DNA from 4 places in the Halomonas sp. CnH100-B genome. Region 3 is predicted to be linked to each of the others. Evidence: predicted binding sites of a transcription regulator. Region 3 holds the regulator's gene; each other region holds the start of a gene.
The links. The regulator LexA, encoded in region 3, represses DNA repair genes until DNA is damaged. The targets are predictions, from matches to a motif close to TACTGTNTANNTANACAGTA.

Region 1 (4,211 bases), on a different contig from region 3:
CGCCCGAAAAAAGGGCCACGAAGGTCATCGCAGCCCCCAACGGGGCCATGACGGTGGCAGCCATATCGGCCACTTTGATTTTCCAGACCATGAACACCAGCCCGGAGACCGCCATGGAAACGAAAATGGACTGCGCTAGAAACGCCGCAGGGACGTGGACATAAATGATGCGAAAACTATTGCCCTGCTGGTAATCCGCCGGTGCAAAGACCAACCCCCAAACGGTGCCGACCAGCAGCAGCAACGTTGCTGCCACCCAGAAAAACGGCTGCAGCTTGGCGCTAATGGCATAGAACCATTTGGGGGATCTCAGTTTGTTGATAAAGGCCCACATGGTGTTCCCGTCCTCTAACCGTTAATGCTGATGCGCAGCGATGCCGCAATGGCCCAGGGTGCCAGCATCAGCGCCAGCGCTAACAGGGCCCCTAGAATCGCCAAATGCGCGGCTATTCCATCGCCAAAAATCGCGGCCTGTACGGCACCTGCGCCGAAAATTAGTACTGGTATATAGAGCGGCAGCACCAGCAGCGATAGCAGCACACCGCCCCGCGCTAGCCCCACCGTCAATGCGGCACCGATGGCACCGATCAGGCTCAAGCTGGCCGTACCGAGTGCCAACGACAGCGCTAGCACGGCGTAGCTTCCCGCTGGAAGCGACAGCATGATGCCCAAGAGGGGCGCCATGAGCGCGAGCGGCAGACCGGTCAGCAGCCAGTGTACCGCCACTTTTGCCAACCCCAGCGCTGCCAGCGGCTGGGGGGCCAGTAATAGCTGCTCAAGGCTGCCATCGTCGTAGTCGCTGCGAAACAGGCTATCCAGCGAAAGCAGGGCGGCGAGCAGTGCGGCCACCCATAACAGCCCCGGCGCAATGCTTGCCAACAGCTCTGGATCCGGTGAAATCCCTATGGGAAACAGGGTAATCACCAGGGCAAAGAACACCAGCGGATTGAGCACTTCGCCACGACGGCGCAGCATCAGGGTGAGGTCGCGCTTAAGCGTCGCCTTGATGGCCACCATCAAACCGCCCTGGGGGGCATGCATGACCACCTCGGGAGTGCTCCGTTGAGCGTGTGAACGTTGCAACGCTGTCTCCTTCTTACCCCAGCTGAATACGCCTAAGCACGGGTGACTCGGTCAGCGCATGGTGCGTAGTGACCAACACACAGCCGCCAGACTGCGCGTGGGCCACCAGCTGCGCTTCTAGCGCTGCCACCCCTTGACGATCGATCGCGGTGAAAGGCTCGTCGAGCACCCACAGCGCGCGCTGGGTTAGGGTCAAACGCGCCAGCGCTACACGCCGCTGCTGCCCGGCGGACAGCTGCCCGGCAGGCACGTCTTCGAAGCCGGCGAGCCCAACGGCAGCCAACGCCGCCTCTCGTACGGGCTCGCTGCCCTTTTCTCCGCTAAGCGCTTGATACCAAGCTAAATTCTCCAGCGGCGAAAGACCTGCCTTCACACCGGGGGCATGACCTAAATAGAGTAAATTAGCGAGAAAATGTTCACGGGCTTGGCGCATGGGTTCGCCATTCCAGTAAAGCTCGCCACGGTAATCGGTTAATTGGCCAGAGAGTATTTTCAGCAGGGTCGTCTTGCCGCTGCCGTTGGGGCCTTCAATGCGCACAATCTCGCCGCTTTGAATATCGAGATCGAGCCCTTCAAACAGCCAACGGTCATCACGTTCACAGGCCAATTGTCGGGCTTGCAGGCACAGGCTCAAAAGACACTCCAGGCACATTGATTTTGGGTCGAACTCTACACGGAAAGGCCCTTTCCCGCCAGTCGGGCTCTGCGGTCTTGGGTCGCAGCGTGGTCCAGAGCCATGCGGGCTTAAGCGTCTTTCGGATGAGCCAAGCGAAAGACAGGACTAGCACTGTATGCAAAAACAGGCTTATACTGTAACCACTGTATGAATAGACACCACAGAATAAAACAACAGGTATCGACTCAATCAAACGCCTTGGCAACGGGCGCTGCATGGGAGAACACACTATGACGACCTGCCTATCCTCTCGGGTAACGTCTCACGTCCCTTCTTACGTATCCCCTCAGACGCTGTCTCAACCGGTAGCGCCATCGACGCCTCACCCGTTAGCGTCTCGCAGCGCTTCCTCACACACGCGCCAAGCGTGCACACCCCCTCGCGTCACACGTCGCAACACCTACGCCCTGCGTATTCGCGGTGACCGCATGCGCGACTGCAACCTGTTCGACGGCGATGTCATCATCATTCACCGTCACCAGCACGACGCTCATCAAGAGACCGCCGTTGCGACGATCAACCAGCGCGAGGTAACGCTAAAACAGCTCTCCATTAGTCGCCTGGGCATTCATTTATGGCCGGAAGATGCAGCCATGCCCGATCTCTTCCTGCATAATTGTGATATTCAGGTGCTGGGCATGGTGATGGGCGTGGCCCAACACGCCACGGACCCCCGGCATCACTAACTGGTCATCCACCCTGCCGGGAGTCCTAGTTGCGTTTTCGAGTTCCTGATTTAGCCCTTGATACATGGCACACCGCCGAGATCGACGTCGAGAAGAGTCAGTTTTTGACCTGGGTGTGCCACGCCCCGACCACCGACGCCTTCGACACGCTGCTACACGCGGCCAAAGCCGCCCATCCGAATGCCAGCCATCACTGTACAGCCTTCATCGCAGGCCCGCCTGGCGAGCAAACCCACATCGGTTTTTCTGACGATGGTGAACCGGGCGGCACCGCAGGGCGCCCCATGTTTCAGGCGCTGCAGGGCAGCCAACTCGGCGAGATTGGCTGTGTGGTGATTCGCTACTTTGGCGGCACCAAGCTCGGCACCGGCGGGTTAGCCCGCGCCTATGCGCAGGCGGTGAATGCCGGGCTCGAAACGCTGCCCACCCGGGAAGTCGTCGAGCGGGATCTCTATGAGCTGAAAGTTAGCTTCGCCCACGAGGCGCAAGCCCGGGCTTGGTGCGACGAGCAGGGCCTGCCCGTACAACAGGCGGCGTACGATGGCAACGGCGTGAGTTTGACCATCGGCTGGCCACGGGATGTCGAGCTGGATATCAGCGGCCTAGAAAATCGTCTTAAAACAGCCATTGAGCTACAGCAAATATAAAAAAAACGCGGCTTACACAAGCGCTTGCTCGGTAAGCCGCGTTCTAGAGCGGCAGGCGTGCTGTCTAACGAGCCGCCTAGCCCAGGTACTTGATCATTACCCCGGCAGCCACCGCCGAACCGATGACCCCAGCCACGTTCGGCCCCATGGCATGCATCAGCAGGAAGTTGTGCGGGTTCGCTTCCAGACCGACCTTATTCGCCACGCGCGCCGCCATCGGCACGGCAGACACACCTGCCGCGCCAATCAACGGGTTGATGGGCATTTTGCTGACCAGGTTCATCAGCTTGGCCATCAAGACACCGGCGGCGGTGCCGATACCGAACGCCACGATCCCCAGGCCCAGAATCCCTAGGGTTTCGAACGCCAAAAAGCTCTCCGCCATCAGCTTAGACCCTACCGACAGACCCAGAATGATCGTGACGATATTGATCAGCGCATTTTGCGCGGTATCGGAGAGGCGCTCCACTACCCCACACTCACGCATCAGGTTGCCGAAGCAGAACATGCCCAGCAGCGGCGCTGCGTCCGGCAGAAACAGCGCGACAGCAATCAAAAGCATCAGTGGGAAGACCACTTTTTCGAGCTTGGAGACCGGACGCAGCTGCGTCATGGTGATCTTGCGCTCTTTTTCGGTGGTCAGCAGGCGCATGATCGGCGGTTGGATCAACGGCACCAGTGCCATGTAGGCATAGGCAGCGACGGCAATCGCCCCTAGCAACTCAGGCGCCAGCACGCTGGAAACGTAGATCGAGGTCGGACCATCCGCCCCGCCGATGATACCAATCGCCGCCGCCTGATTGAGCGAGAAATCCATGATGCCCATGGACGTCAGCAGCACCGCGCCAAACAGCGTGGCAAAGATACCGAACTGCGCCGCCGCCCCCAGGAACAGTGTGCGCGGGTTGGCCAGCAGCGGGCCGAAGTCGGTCATCGCTCCAACGCCCATGAAGATCAGCAGCGGCGCAATGCCCGAGCCAATGGCGACCTTGTAGAAGTTATAGAGCATGCCATCGCTGTAGCCGACGCTCACCGCCACGTCTTTGGCAGCGCGCAGCTGATCCGGCGCGGCCGAGTCGTGGGCAATGGCCTTGAGGGTCTCGCGCCAACCCTCGACAC
Region 2 (4,211 bases), on a different contig from region 3:
ACCACGAAATCCGCCTCGTGGGCGGCGAGAATCGGCATCATGGGGAGCGGGTTGAGCAGCCCGCCATCCACCAGCACCTGCTCGCCGATGTGGACCGGCGTAATCACCCCAGGCACGGCAATCGAGGCGCGAATGGCTCGCAGCAGCGGGCCGTTTTGAAACCAGACTTCGCGTTGGCGCACCAAGTCCGTCGCCACGGTGGTCACCGGGATGGGCAGATCTTCGATCAGTCGGTCGCCCACTAACTCTTCCAATTTGCTCATCACTTTATTGGCGCGCATCGCCCCCATGGGGCTCCAGGTCACGTCGACCAGCTTTAGCACGTCCAAGTAGTCGAGGTTGCACACCCACTCGCGGTACTCCGGCAGCTTGCCCGAGGCATAAATGCCACCGATCAGCGCACCCATGGAGCACCCGGCAATCGAAATGATCTCGAAGCCTCGGGCCTCCAGCGCTTCGATCACACCGATATGGGCGTACCCTCTTGCACCGCCGCTCCCCAGCACCAGGGCCACTTTACGACCGCTCCCCAACGCTCTCCCCGTCAACTGGCTAACCACGTTCTGCCCCTCCTTTTTGGCATGGTGTCTCATACGCACACGTCGGTATTGTGTTCCAACGTTAACTGGCCGTGTGGCCTTCCCGGCAAATCACCTCGGCCACGCGCTCGACGGCCTGCGGCTCCAAATGCAAATGGTGACCGCCAGCCAGCACGTGCCGAGTGAGCTGCGGCACCGCCTGCCGCGCCTGGGCTGCCCAGGCACGCTCGCCCAAAATGCCCTGCTCTCCTTCTATCAATAGCACCGGTGCGCGAATCTCGCTCAGTACCGCTAGCACTTGCGGCGGTGTAAAGCGCACCAGAGAGGGCTTGAGCAGGCGGCTGTCGGTACGCATTTGCACTTTGCCATCGGCCGTGGCTTGAGTATTACGCTCGACCAGCGGCGTGGCGGTGATGCTATCCAACGGCGTGACGCCGCCCGCCACCCGGGCCGCAATGGCACTTTCCAGGTCGGGGTAGCGCGGTGTGCGAGACGAGGAGCGCCGGTGAGCGATGATGCCTTTACGCAGTTGGCTGGCCGTCTCTTCTGCCGACGTATTGAGCGCGCCCAACCCGTCCAGCAAAATCAGTCGCGCTACTTTTTCCGGCAGCGCGGCCGCGACCAAGCAAGAGACCGCCGCGCCCATGGAGTGCGCCAGCAGCGTGGTCTGCTCGAGGCCTAGGGCATCCATGGCATCCAGCACATCGTGGGTGTAGTCCCAAAGCGCGTAGTCGCTGCCAGTCGGGGCATGAGCGGAGTGCCCGTGGCCTCGAAAATCGATCGCCACGATGCGAATGCCCAGCGCGCTCACCAAGCGTGGGGCCAAGCGTGTAAAGCTGGCGGCATTATCCAGCCAACCATGCAGCGCCAGCCAGGTGGGTGCGTCGTACTGCCCCCAGCTCAATGCCGCCAACCGCCCACCGGCCAACGAAAGCGGCTGAGGCGCCGCGCCTACTCGGGAAGCGTCGTTCATAACAATGGGTCTCACTGCGAAAATCTGGCGCGTCTGATGATGCGCCTAAATGTGAACATTACGATGCAAACATTGCGGTGCAAACGTTGTGGCTCAAACGTTACCATGCTCGGCGCAGCGCTTGTGCTGCTTTTACGCGGCCATGGGCCACGACGCCGTTCATTTTTTGATGGAGATTGCCATGAAACCTCGCCGCGATACCCGCGTTCGCAACCTTGTGTTCTTTATTACAGTCATCAGTGCTTTGGTCGTGGGGCTGTGGCTGGCTCGCTAAGGGCAGTGCTTGCAATTTTTGCCTCGTGAATAAATACTGTTTATATATACTGTATATAAACACACTATTTATTCTTGAGGATACCGACGATGCCGTCTCAACTCGCCCCCGTTGCGACAGCCTTGCCGTTAACGTCTCAGCCGCTGCCGTTTCCTCCCCAAACGGGCCGCGCCGGCATTAGCGGCTTTCCCTCCCCCGCCCAAGATTACGAGCCGCGCACCCTCGATCTCAATGCGCGGCTGATCAAACACCCCACCCAAACGTTTTACCTCACCGCCACCGGCGACAGCATGGAGGGCTGGGGAATCTTCGAAGGCGATTTACTGGTCGTCGACCGCAGCGTGACGCCCCGCTTAGGGCATATCCTCGTGGCCATGTTCGACGAGGAAGTGCTGATCAAGCGCTACGCACTATATCGCGGCACGCCCCACCTCTGCTCTGCCCACCCCCACTATCCGCCGCTGCCGCTAGAAGGCACTGACTGCCAGCTATGGGGCGTGGTGCGCGCCGTCATTCACGAGTACTTGCCATGATCGGGTTAGTGGATGCCAATAACTTCTATGTCTCCTGCGAGCGGGTGTTCAACCCCGCGCTAGAGGGCAAGCCGGTTGGCGTGATGTCGAATAACGACGGCTGTGTGATTGCCCGCTCGGAGGAGATGAAAGCCATGGAGATCGCCATGGGCACGCCCGCGTACCAGTTAGAGGGGCTACGCCGCCGTGGGGCGATTCATCTGCTCTCTTCCAACTACGAGCTGTATGGCGATATGTCGGCGAGACTTGCCCAACTGCTGCGCGACGCCTGTCCGGAGGTTGCCCCCTACTCCATCGATGAGATGTTTATCTACCTGGATGGCTTCGACGACGCCCAGTGCCAAGCCATCGGTGCAGCGCTGCGCCGCCGTATTCGTCGCCATTTAGGGCTGCCCGTGTGCGTGGGCCTTGCGCCGACACACACGCTAGCCAAGCTTGCCAACCACGTGGCCAAAAAGCAGCCGCATTACGAGGGAGTGTGCTTGCTTCACGGCGAGAGCCTTACCACGCAGGTAGTGCTGAGACAACTGGCCGTTAGCGAGGTATGGGGCGTCGGTCGGCGCTTGGCGGAGCGGCTAGCGGTCAGTGGCATTCGCACTGCCTGGGATCTGCGCGAGTGCGACCCCAAGCAGCTGCGCAAACGCTTTTCTGTGGTACTGGCACGCACCGCGCTGGAGCTACGCGGTACGCCCTGCCTAGAGATGAACGCCGTGGAGCAGCCCCGCCAGCGCATCATGACCTCCCGCTCGTTCGGCCAATCCACCGGCGTAAAAGAGGAGCTGCACGCCGCCCTACGCCGTCACGCCCAGCGAAGTGCCGAAAAATTGCGCCAGCAAGGCAGTCTGGCCCGCGCGGTGATGCTGTTTTTAAACACCAATCGCCATCGCAAAGACCAGCCGCAGCTCTCGCCCAGCGCGATGATTCCCCTCGCTGCGCCCACTGACGATACCCGCCTCATTCTAGAAGCCGTGCGTGAAGGGCTCGATCAGATGTATCGCCCCGGCTACACATTCATGAAAGCCGGCGTCATGCTGCTGGACTTGGTGGATGCGCAGCAGTACCAGCTCTCTTTGCTGCAGCCCACGACCAAGGCGCACCCGCAGCTGATGAAGACGGTCGACGCCATCAACCAAAAGATGGGGCAAGGCACGCTGCGCTTTGGCATGACCGATGCCGACGCGCCTTGGCAACTGCGCTGCGCGCATCGTTCCAGGCGTTACACCACGTGCTGGGAGGAGTTAATGGAGGCAGGTACTCACCCTGGCGCGATTGCCGACGCCAGGGCAAGGCGAGAAAAACAGCGCTTAGCGGGCGGAAAGCGCTTGGCGAAGACGCGGGCTAATGGCTTCACCGATCACGGCAATGAGTACCAGCAGCGCTAGCAGCACCGGCCAATGGGCGGCAAACGAGACCTGATACAGGCCCAAGGCATCGACAAAGATCACCAAAATGCCCAGCGGGCTGACGTAGCGCACCATGGCCAACCACAGCGCATAGGGCAGCGGCGCTAGCCCCAGCTCGTCGCGGAACGTCTCGCTTTTCAATACGAAGCCCGCCAACAGCACCATGCCCAGACCGCCCAGCGGCATCATCCAGCGGGAGGTGAGGTAATCCAGCCAGTCAAAGACGTTCTTGCCCGCCATCGTCCAGTCGGCGCCCAGGTTGAACGACAGCATCGCCAGCGTGCTGATCAGCCACAGTACGATGCCGGTGGCCCAAGCAGCCGACTTACGGCTCATGCCTTTGTTATCGCACAGCCACGAGACCGTCGCTTCCACCATGGAGATCGACGACGTGAGCGCGGCCATGGAGAGCATCAAGAAGAACAGCACGCCGAAGAGCGTCCCCATGGGCATTGCTTGGAACGCCAGCGGCAAGCTCATGAAGATCAG
Region 3 (4,211 bases):
AACAGCCAGCCGGTATCTTTGGCGAGGTTCAAACCTGCTACTGGGTCGCTGGCGAACAGCTCCCCAAGACGCGCCATGGCGGGCAACCGGGTAACGCCCTGCTTGATTCGCTGGACACGTCCCCCCTCTTGATCGATCCCCAGTAGCAAATCGCCTCTCACACGCCGAATGCTCTCGCACAGCTTGCGAACTTGATAAGCGTCTTCGACGTTACGGGCAAACAGAATCACACCGCCCACGGCGGGATCTTTTAGCAGGCGCTTTTCCGCGTTGGATAACTGTGGCCCTTCTAGGTCAAGCATGACCGGGCCGATGGGTTGCGTCATGGTGGTGAGTCCAACAAAAAAGGGCGCCATTCTAGACTAACCGCTTAGCGTGTCAAAATTCTGGCAGGACGCCGCATCTATGGGCTTAATGAAGCCAAACCGGCGTACCGGGCTGGGCATGGTCGAATAATAAGTGTAAATCGTCATTGCGCAGGCGTATGCAACCGTGAGAAGCGGCCTCGCCCATGGGCTGGTCCTCGGGGGTACCGTGCAGATAAATATAGCGCCGCTGGGAATCCACGCTCCCTCCGCGGTTCACACCCCGCTCCAACCCGCACAGCCATAGAATGCGCGTCAAAATCCAGTCGCGCGAGGGGTGCGCGGCCGCAAGCTCTGGCGAAAAGACTTCGCCTGTCCAGCGGCGACCACGAAACACGGCATTATCCGGACAACCGCGGCCAATCGACGCTCGCACATAGTGCCAGCCAAGCGGTGTTTGACCGCTACCCTCTTCCTGCCCCACGCCTGCCAGCCCCGTCGAAATCGCACACTCATGCTGAATGTCGTTCCCTTGCCACCAGCACAGCCTCTGGCGCTGGGTATCGATCTCTATCCAACCCCCGCGTGTTGGCGGCAGCTCAGCTAGCTTGGGCGTTACCATGGTGACCCTCTTCAACCACAGCGGGTAACGGTGCATTCATGGCTGCCACTACGACAGGACGCAGCCGTCGCACCAAATCACGCACCGTGACCTGCTCTTGATAATCCTTGGCAGCAATATCGCGCAGTGCATCCAGCCCTGACAGCGTGAATATTACCGTTCCTAACATAAAGTGTAGCCGCCAGAAGCGCTCGGCGTCCGGCAGATCCGGCGTCGCTTTGCGCACCAGCTCCGTAAAACGGGTGAACACATCACCATACTGCTGCTGGATGTAACGCCTCAAATGTCCCTGCGCTTGGCTGTAGGCCAACCCTAGCAGTCGCATGAACACTTTTAAGCTATTGCGCTCGGCGGGAACGGCGAGCACCGTGGTCGCCATGGTTTCCAGCAACACTTCTAGGGGAATCGGCTGGCCCTGGTAGCGCGCCTCTAGTTCATCCAGTGCGGTATGAAAGCGCGCCGAGAACGGATCGAGATAGCGGGCGAACACCGCTTGAATCAGCGCCTTTTTGGAACCAAAGTGGTAATTCACGGCGGCCAAATTGACCCGCGCCTTGCTAGTGATATTGCGCAGCGACGTCTCGGCAAAGCCTCGCTCTGCAAATAGCACCTCTGCCGTATCCAAAATACGCGTTACCGTATCCGACTGGGCCATAACGCCCTCCAAAAAACAGGTGTTTTAAACAACGCTGAATACTATGCCATTCGCTTTGCTGGCTCAATCTCTTATCCAATTCGTGCCTAGTCATTGACGGGTTTCATGTTTGTCTAGCTTTCGTGGTCCTCGCCATGTACTGGACAGAGCAACATACTGTATACTTAACCACATACTGATTAAGCCGACATGTAGCTACTGTCTTTTCACTGTTTTGGAGTTTGGTATGTCGCGTCCACTCACAGCACGTCAGCAGCACGTATTTGATTTCATCGTTAAGACCATGGGTGAGCTGGGTTATCCGCCAACGCGCGCCGAAATCGCCAAAGCGCTTGGCTTCCGCTCTCCCAATGCAGCGGAAGAGCACCTGCGCGCGTTAGAGCGCAAGGGGGCCATTCGCATTATTCGTAATACGTCCCGTGGGATCCGTCTGCCTAATCAAGAGCCGCTGGAACCTGCCGATACGCCAGCCCCTGCCACAGCATCGGTCGCCGCTGACCCTCTCCCCAACGGATTGCCCGTGATTGGTGAAGTGGCCGCTGGCAGCCCGATTCTGGCCGCCGAGCACATTGACCGTTACTGCCCGTTGCCTGCCGAGTACTTCACTCCCAAGGCCGATTATTTATTGCGGGTACGCGGCCTCTCCATGAAAGATGTCGGCATTTTGGAAGGCGACTTACTGGCCGTTCACCGTACCGACCGCGTGCGGGATGGTCAGATCGTGGTAGCACGACTAGAAGACGAAGTCACGGTCAAGCGTTTTAAACGCCAGGGGCATCAAGTGACGTTGATTGCCGAGAACGCCGACTTTGCCCCCATCGAGATCGATCTGCGCACGCAGCAACTGGATATCGAAGGCGTCGGCGTTGGGGTAATTCGTGGAGGCAACGGTCAGGCACTGGGCTGATCCTCACCGACGCTCTGCATACACTCGCCTGCGTTACTGGGAGTCGATATAACGGTGGTCATTGAACGTGGCCACCCAGTTCGGATGGTAGACCAGCAGGATGCTGAGCAGCATCCCCGTAATAAAGGCCTCGGAAGGCATCAGCAGCGGTAAAAAGCGGGCATACTCTTGAGCCAGATACACGGCTTCAGGGTCAGTGCCCGCCATGAGGATGAGCGCCACCGCCGACAGTCCACCCCCCAATGTCGACAGCGCCGCACCAAAAAAGCCGCAGGCAAACAGAAAGACCATCAAATTATCCGGCAGCCGGCGATCAACCAGCCGCCACACTACGCCTGTCACCATGGCAGGTACGATGCCGGTGACCAGCACGTTTGCCCCCAGCAGGGCCCAGTCGTTTCGTCCAATCGCCACCATGGCAACGTTGATCATCAGGTTGCTGATAAGCGCTAACGGCATTTTGAATACCAGCGTCATCAGCACCGTAAAGACCAAATGCAGCGTCAGCCAATCCACCGCTTGCGCGCGTAGCTGCCAAAACAGCATGACGATCAGGGTTGCGGCCAGCCAGCGGTGCTGAAGCGCCGGATCATCCAGAAGAGGTTGCCAGGGGCGCAGCCAAACGCACCAGCCCATCACACCCAGTGACAACAACCCACTCATCACGAGCGCCCACGGTGCCAATACGCTTTGTGCAAAGGACATAGCGCCCCCAGAATCGATTAACTAAAGACGACCGTCTTATTACCGTGGATGAGTACGCGATCTTCCAAGTGCCAACGCAAGCCGCGAGCCAGCACCGCTTTCTCCACGTCGCGACCAAACCGAACGAGGTCGGTAGGCGTATGACAGTGGCTGACCCGATGAATGTCTTGCTCGATGATCGGCCCGGCGTCCAGCTCTTCGGTCACGTAGTGGCATGTCGCACCGATCAGCTTCACGCCCCGCTCATAGGCTTGATGGTAGGGCTTGGCACCGGCAAACGACGGCAGGAAGCTGTGGTGGATGTTGATGACTCGACCTGCATAGCGCTCGCACAGCGAGGGCGGCAGTATTTGCATATAGCGGGCCAGCACGACACAGTCTGCACGGGCCGCGTCGATCCGCTCTTGCACCTGATCGAACGCCAGCTGTTTGTTGGCAGGATCGACCGGCACATGATGGTAGGGAATACCGTACCACTCGGTGAGCGAACGCATATCGTCATGGTTGGAAATCACGCCGACGATATCGCAATCCAACTCCCCTGCCTGCCAGCGGTAGAGCAAGTCGACCAAACAGTGAGACTCTCGGGATACCATCAACACCACGCGGCGGCGTTTCTCGGTATCCACCAGCGACCACTGCATATCGAACTCCGCAGCGACGGGTTCGAACGCGGTACGCAGCGCCTCTGCCGACATGCCGAGTGAGTCCGCCAGAATTTCATAACGCATGAAAAAGCGGCCAGTCTCTAAATCCGAGTGCTGGCTTGCCTCGGTAATGGAACCACCCTGCTGAGCAATAAAGCTTGAGACACGCGCCACAATGCCCACTTGGTCTGGGCAGGAAACAACTAACCGGTAATAATGAGACATCACAAACACTCTTAACGTATTTAACGGCACGCTCGCCAAGCACCTGCCGGGCGGCAGGTAAACTCTGTAGCGACCTTAGTGTAACGTAAGCCGGATGATGAAGCACCGTGGACAGGTGCCGCGATGATTGTTACCCGCCCCCCGC
Region 4 (4,211 bases), on a different contig from region 3:
AGATCGCCGAAGAGCACGGCTACGAGCTAGTGGACCATGCCCTGGTGCTGTACGTTCGCCCTCGCGGGTCTGATGTGACACGCCAGGATAGCGGCCCAACGAATCGCAAATAGCGAATCGTTAAGCGCAACGCCGTGTAAAAACGCCCCCAAAGTGCGAGTGAACGTATCACTGGCGCCCTGGGGGCGTTTTGTATTCAACGCAGGCCTAGGTACGCTGTGCCACCTGCGCGAGTCAGGTGGCGTGGGCTTGGATGCCGGGGAGATAGATGCCTGGGCGTTAGAGACCCTGGGAGTTAGTGGGGCGGGCGCTGGCTGGCGTGAAGCATTTCCCGCGCATGGGCCAGGGTTTGGTCGGACAGCGTCACGCCGCCCAGCATACGCGCCAGCTCGCTGATCCGGCCGCGCTCGTCCAGCAGCGCCATGTGGGTGAGCGTGGTGTCTCGCTTGGCGCGCTTTTCGATGTGCAGATGCTGGTGCGCTTGAGCGGCCACTTGAGGCAGGTGGGTCACGGTCATCACCTGACCGTTTTCCCCCAGCTTTCGCAGCAGTTGGCCGACGATTTCCGCCGTTGCCCCAGAAATACCCACGTCCACTTCATCGAAGACGAGGCTCGGAATCGTCGAATGCGACGCCGCCACCACTTGAATGGCCAAGCTGATGCGCGACAGCTCGCCCCCGGAAGCGACCTTGGTGAGCGGCCGGGCAGGTTGGCCCGGGTTGGCGCTGATCAGGAATTGCACATGGTCCAAGCCCTCGGGGGAAGGCGTTTCGCGCGGGGTAACGTCCACTTCGAAGCGTGCTTTGCCCATGGCCAAGAAGGCCAACTGCTGCTGTACCTCTTTGCCCAGACGCACGGCGGCCTTCTGACGTGCTTCGGTGAGCTGCTTGGCCTCGCTGCGGTAACGCTCGCGGTACTCGGCCACTTGGCTGCTGAGGGCTTCTAGATCGTCATCGCTGGCTTCGAGCTGCGCCACTTCCTGTTTGAGTTGGGCATGCAGCGCACAAATCTCTTCGGGAGCGACGTGGTGCTTACGGGCAATGCGGTGTACGTCGCCCATCCGCTCCTCTACCCACGCCAGCCGCTCTGGGTCCAGTTCGGTAGTGCTGGCCAGTCGGTGCAGCTCACTGGCGGCTTCTTCGACTTGAATGCGTGCATCGCTCAACATGGTAAGCGTGTTGGCAAGCGTGCCTTTATCGCTGCCGGGCAGTGCGCTCAGGTGGGCGTAGGCTTGGTTGAGAAGCGACAGGGCGCCCCCTTCATCGCTTTCGCAGCAGTCGGCGGCAAACTGGGTTTCACGCAGGGTCTCTTCGGCGTGGGCCAGGGTGTGCTGCTCCTCTTCCAAGGTTTGCAGCTCGCCTTCGGCAAGGCCTAGCTGATCCAGCTCCTCGACTTGATAGCGCAGCAGTTGGCGTTTGGCCTCGACTTCGCTGCCCTCTTCACTGAGTTTTTTCAGCCGACGGCGAGCGCTGCGCCACTCGCGGAACGTCTCGGCGAGCTGCTGGCTGCGTTCGCGAAGTCCGGCGTAATCATCCAGTAGCGCCAAGTGCGTCTCTTCCCGCATCAAGGCTTGGTGGGCATGCTGGCCATGAATCTGAATCAACTGTTCGCCGAGGGATTTCAAATCGGCAATGGTCGCCGGGTGGCCGTTGATCCACGCCTTGGAGCGGCCGTTGGCAGTGACCACGCGGCGCAGCAGGCACTCGTCGGCGGGCAGTTCGCGGGCCACCAGCCATTCGGTAGCGGCGGGCAGATGCTGAATATCGAAACGGGCGGAGAGATCGGTTCGCTCGCAGCCGTGGCGCACGCTACCCGCATCGGCGCGCTCGCCCAGGCAGAGCCCCAGGGCACCCAACAGAATGGATTTACCCGCCCCAGTTTCGCCCGTAATGGCGGTCATGCCCCGGGTCAGGTCGAGTTCGAGACGATCAACGATCGCGTAGTCTTGGATCGCTAGCTGCGTAAGCATAAGACCTCCTGAGGCGGTGCGGCACAGAAGCTGGATACTTATCCAATAATTGTTGTTTTATACAGTAGTCGATAACTCACTTCAATGCCCCTCTTGAGATGGCTTTTATGGCCCCCATATAGGCTGCATACGTGGTTAACACCCGCTACTTAACTCAGGTGGCCGCCACCGGCACCGTTACTTATTTCAGGAGCAAGGCATGGCAAAAGAACCGCAAACCCCGTTGGAAGATGAGCTGGCACGCCAAGAGCAGGAAGCAGAGGTCATCGACCAATCTGCCGAGGAGCGGTTGGTGGAAGGCGAGCTGGAAGGGCTGATCGATGACGATGCGCCGCTGGAAGGCAGCGCCGGCAGCCCCGAAGCCGACGTGTTGGCCGCCCAGGTAGAAGAGCTGGAGCAGAGCCTAGCGGAAGCCAAAGACCAAGCGCTGCGCGCCGCTGCCGAGGCTCAAAACGTTCGCCGCCGGGCGGAGCAAGAAGCCGAAAAAGCGCGCAAGTTTGCCCTGGAGAAGTTCGTCAAAGAGCTGTTGCCCGTGGTGGATAGCCTTGAGAAAGCCTTGGAAAGCATGCAGGACGACGCGTCCGACGTGCATCGTGAAGGTGTCTCCATGACCCTCAAAATGCAGCTAGACGTGCTGAGCAAATTTGGCGTCGAAAGCATCGAGCCCCAGGGCGAGCCCTTCGACCCACAGGTGCATGAAGCCATGGCGATGGTGCCGAACCCAGAGCTCGACCCCAACACTGTGATGGATGTGATGCAGAAGGGCTATCTGCTGAACGGCCGCCTCGTGCGCCCTGCCATGGTCGTGGTCAGCCAAAAAGCGAATTAAGCCGCGTTGACGCATTGCAGTAAAAAAAGCCCTTGAAATGCTGCAAGCGGCCCCCAAATAAAGGGCAACCCGCGGGAAAACCCGCAGACGCCAAGTAAGTAACAGCGGCGTAAAACATCAGTTTTGTTTCAACCGAATTCGAGGTTTTTGCTATGGGACGCATTATTGGTATCGACCTGGGCACCACTAACTCTTGTGTGGCCGTGCTCGATGGTGACAGCGCTAAAGTCATTGAAAACGCCGAAGGCGGTCGTACCACGCCTTCCATCATTGCCTACACCGACGACGGCGAAACCCTGGTAGGTCAGGCCGCCAAGCGCCAGGCCGTGACCAACCCGGAAAACACCCTTTACGCCATCAAGCGTCTGATCGGCCGTCGCTTCAAAGACGACGTCGTTCAAAAAGACATCAAGATGGTGCCCTACAAAATCGCTGAAGCCGATAACGGCGATGCGTGGGTAGAAGTGAAAGGCAAAAAAATGGCACCGCCGCAGGTAAGCGCGGAAGTGCTGAAGAAAATGAAGAAGACCGCCGAAGACTATCTCGGCGAAGCGGTCACCGAAGCGGTCATCACCGTACCGGCCTACTTCAACGACAGCCAGCGTCAGGCTACTAAAGATGCGGGCCGCATTGCCGGTCTGGACGTCAAGCGCATCATCAACGAGCCGACCGCCGCAGCGCTTGCCTACGGCATGGACAAATCCCGTGGTGATAAAACCATCGCGGTGTACGATCTGGGTGGCGGTACCTTCGATATCTCCATCATCGAAGTCGCCGACGTTGATGGCGAAACGCAGTTCGAAGTGTTGGCGACCAACGGCGACACCTTCCTGGGCGGTGAAGATTTCGACCTGGCGCTGATCAACTATCTGGTTGACCAGTTCAAGTCGGACAGCGGCATCGATCTGTCTGGCGACAACCTAGCTATGCAGCGTCTGAAAGAAGCCGCCGAGAAAGCCAAGATCGAGCTTTCCAGCGCGCAGCAGACCGACGTGAACCTGCCGTACATCACCGCCGACAACACTGGCCCGAAACACCTCAACGTGAAGGTGACCCGTGCCAAGCTGGAGTCGCTGGTCGAAGACCTGGTTCAGCGTTCGCTCGAGCCGTGCAAAATGGCGCTGAAAGATGCAGGCCTGTCCGCGTCTGAAATCGACGAAGTGATTCTGGTCGGCGGTCAGACCCGTATGCCGATGGTTCAGAAGAAAGCGGCAGACTTCTTCGGTAAAGAAGCGCGTAAAGACGTGAACCCGGACGAAGCAGTGGCCGTGGGTGCTGCGATTCAGGGCGGTGTTCTGGGTGGCGACGTTAAAGACGTACTGCTGCTCGACGTGACCCCGCTGACCCTGGGTATCGAAACCCTGGGTGGCGTGATGACGCCGCTGATCGACAAGAACACCACCATCCCGACCA

Region 1: a site for LexA is predicted at 1,901-1,920, ahead of NH398_RS03860 (S24 family peptidase). Genes of this name have one in related genera too.
Region 2: a site for LexA is predicted at 1,821-1,840, ahead of NH398_RS05950 (S24 family peptidase). Genes of this name have one in related genera too.
Region 4: a site for LexA is predicted at 2,017-2,036, ahead of recN (DNA repair protein RecN). Genes of this name have one in related genera too.

The regions. Positions count from the first base shown of each region.
Region 1 covers NZ_JAMXRX010000002.1:62,019-66,229, reverse strand. The annotation lists gene NH398_RS03875 (heme ABC transporter permease) at 1-334, opposite strand, end outside; gene ccmB (heme exporter protein CcmB) at 349-1,041, opposite strand; gene ccmA (cytochrome c biogenesis heme-transporting ATPase CcmA) at 1,097-1,717, opposite strand; gene NH398_RS03860 (S24 family peptidase) at 1,990-2,445, shown strand; gene NH398_RS03855 (YigZ family protein) at 2,475-3,092, shown strand; gene NH398_RS03850 (sodium ion-translocating decarboxylase subunit beta) at 3,169-4,211, opposite strand, start outside.
Region 2 covers NZ_JAMXRX010000002.1:501,972-506,182, reverse strand. The annotation lists gene NH398_RS05960 (patatin-like phospholipase family protein) at 1-593, opposite strand, end outside; gene NH398_RS05955 (alpha/beta hydrolase) at 622-1,512, opposite strand; gene NH398_RS05950 (S24 family peptidase) at 1,876-2,319, shown strand; gene NH398_RS05945 (Y-family DNA polymerase) at 2,316-3,701, shown strand; gene NH398_RS05940 (sodium-dependent transporter) at 3,624-4,211, opposite strand, start outside.
Region 3 covers NZ_JAMXRX010000005.1:36,999-41,209, forward strand. The annotation lists gene nagZ (beta-N-acetylhexosaminidase) at 1-326, opposite strand, end outside; gene NH398_RS12435 (L,D-transpeptidase) at 412-927, opposite strand; gene NH398_RS12440 (TetR/AcrR family transcriptional regulator) at 905-1,582, opposite strand; gene lexA (transcriptional repressor LexA) at 1,809-2,489, shown strand; gene NH398_RS12450 (energy-coupling factor ABC transporter permease) at 2,523-3,194, opposite strand; gene purU (formyltetrahydrofolate deformylase) at 3,212-4,066, opposite strand.
Region 4 covers NZ_JAMXRX010000007.1:55,282-59,492, reverse strand. The annotation lists gene fur (ferric iron uptake transcriptional regulator) at 1-113, shown strand, start outside; gene recN (DNA repair protein RecN) at 296-1,969, opposite strand; gene grpE (nucleotide exchange factor GrpE) at 2,169-2,798, shown strand; gene dnaK (molecular chaperone DnaK) at 2,951-4,211, shown strand, end outside.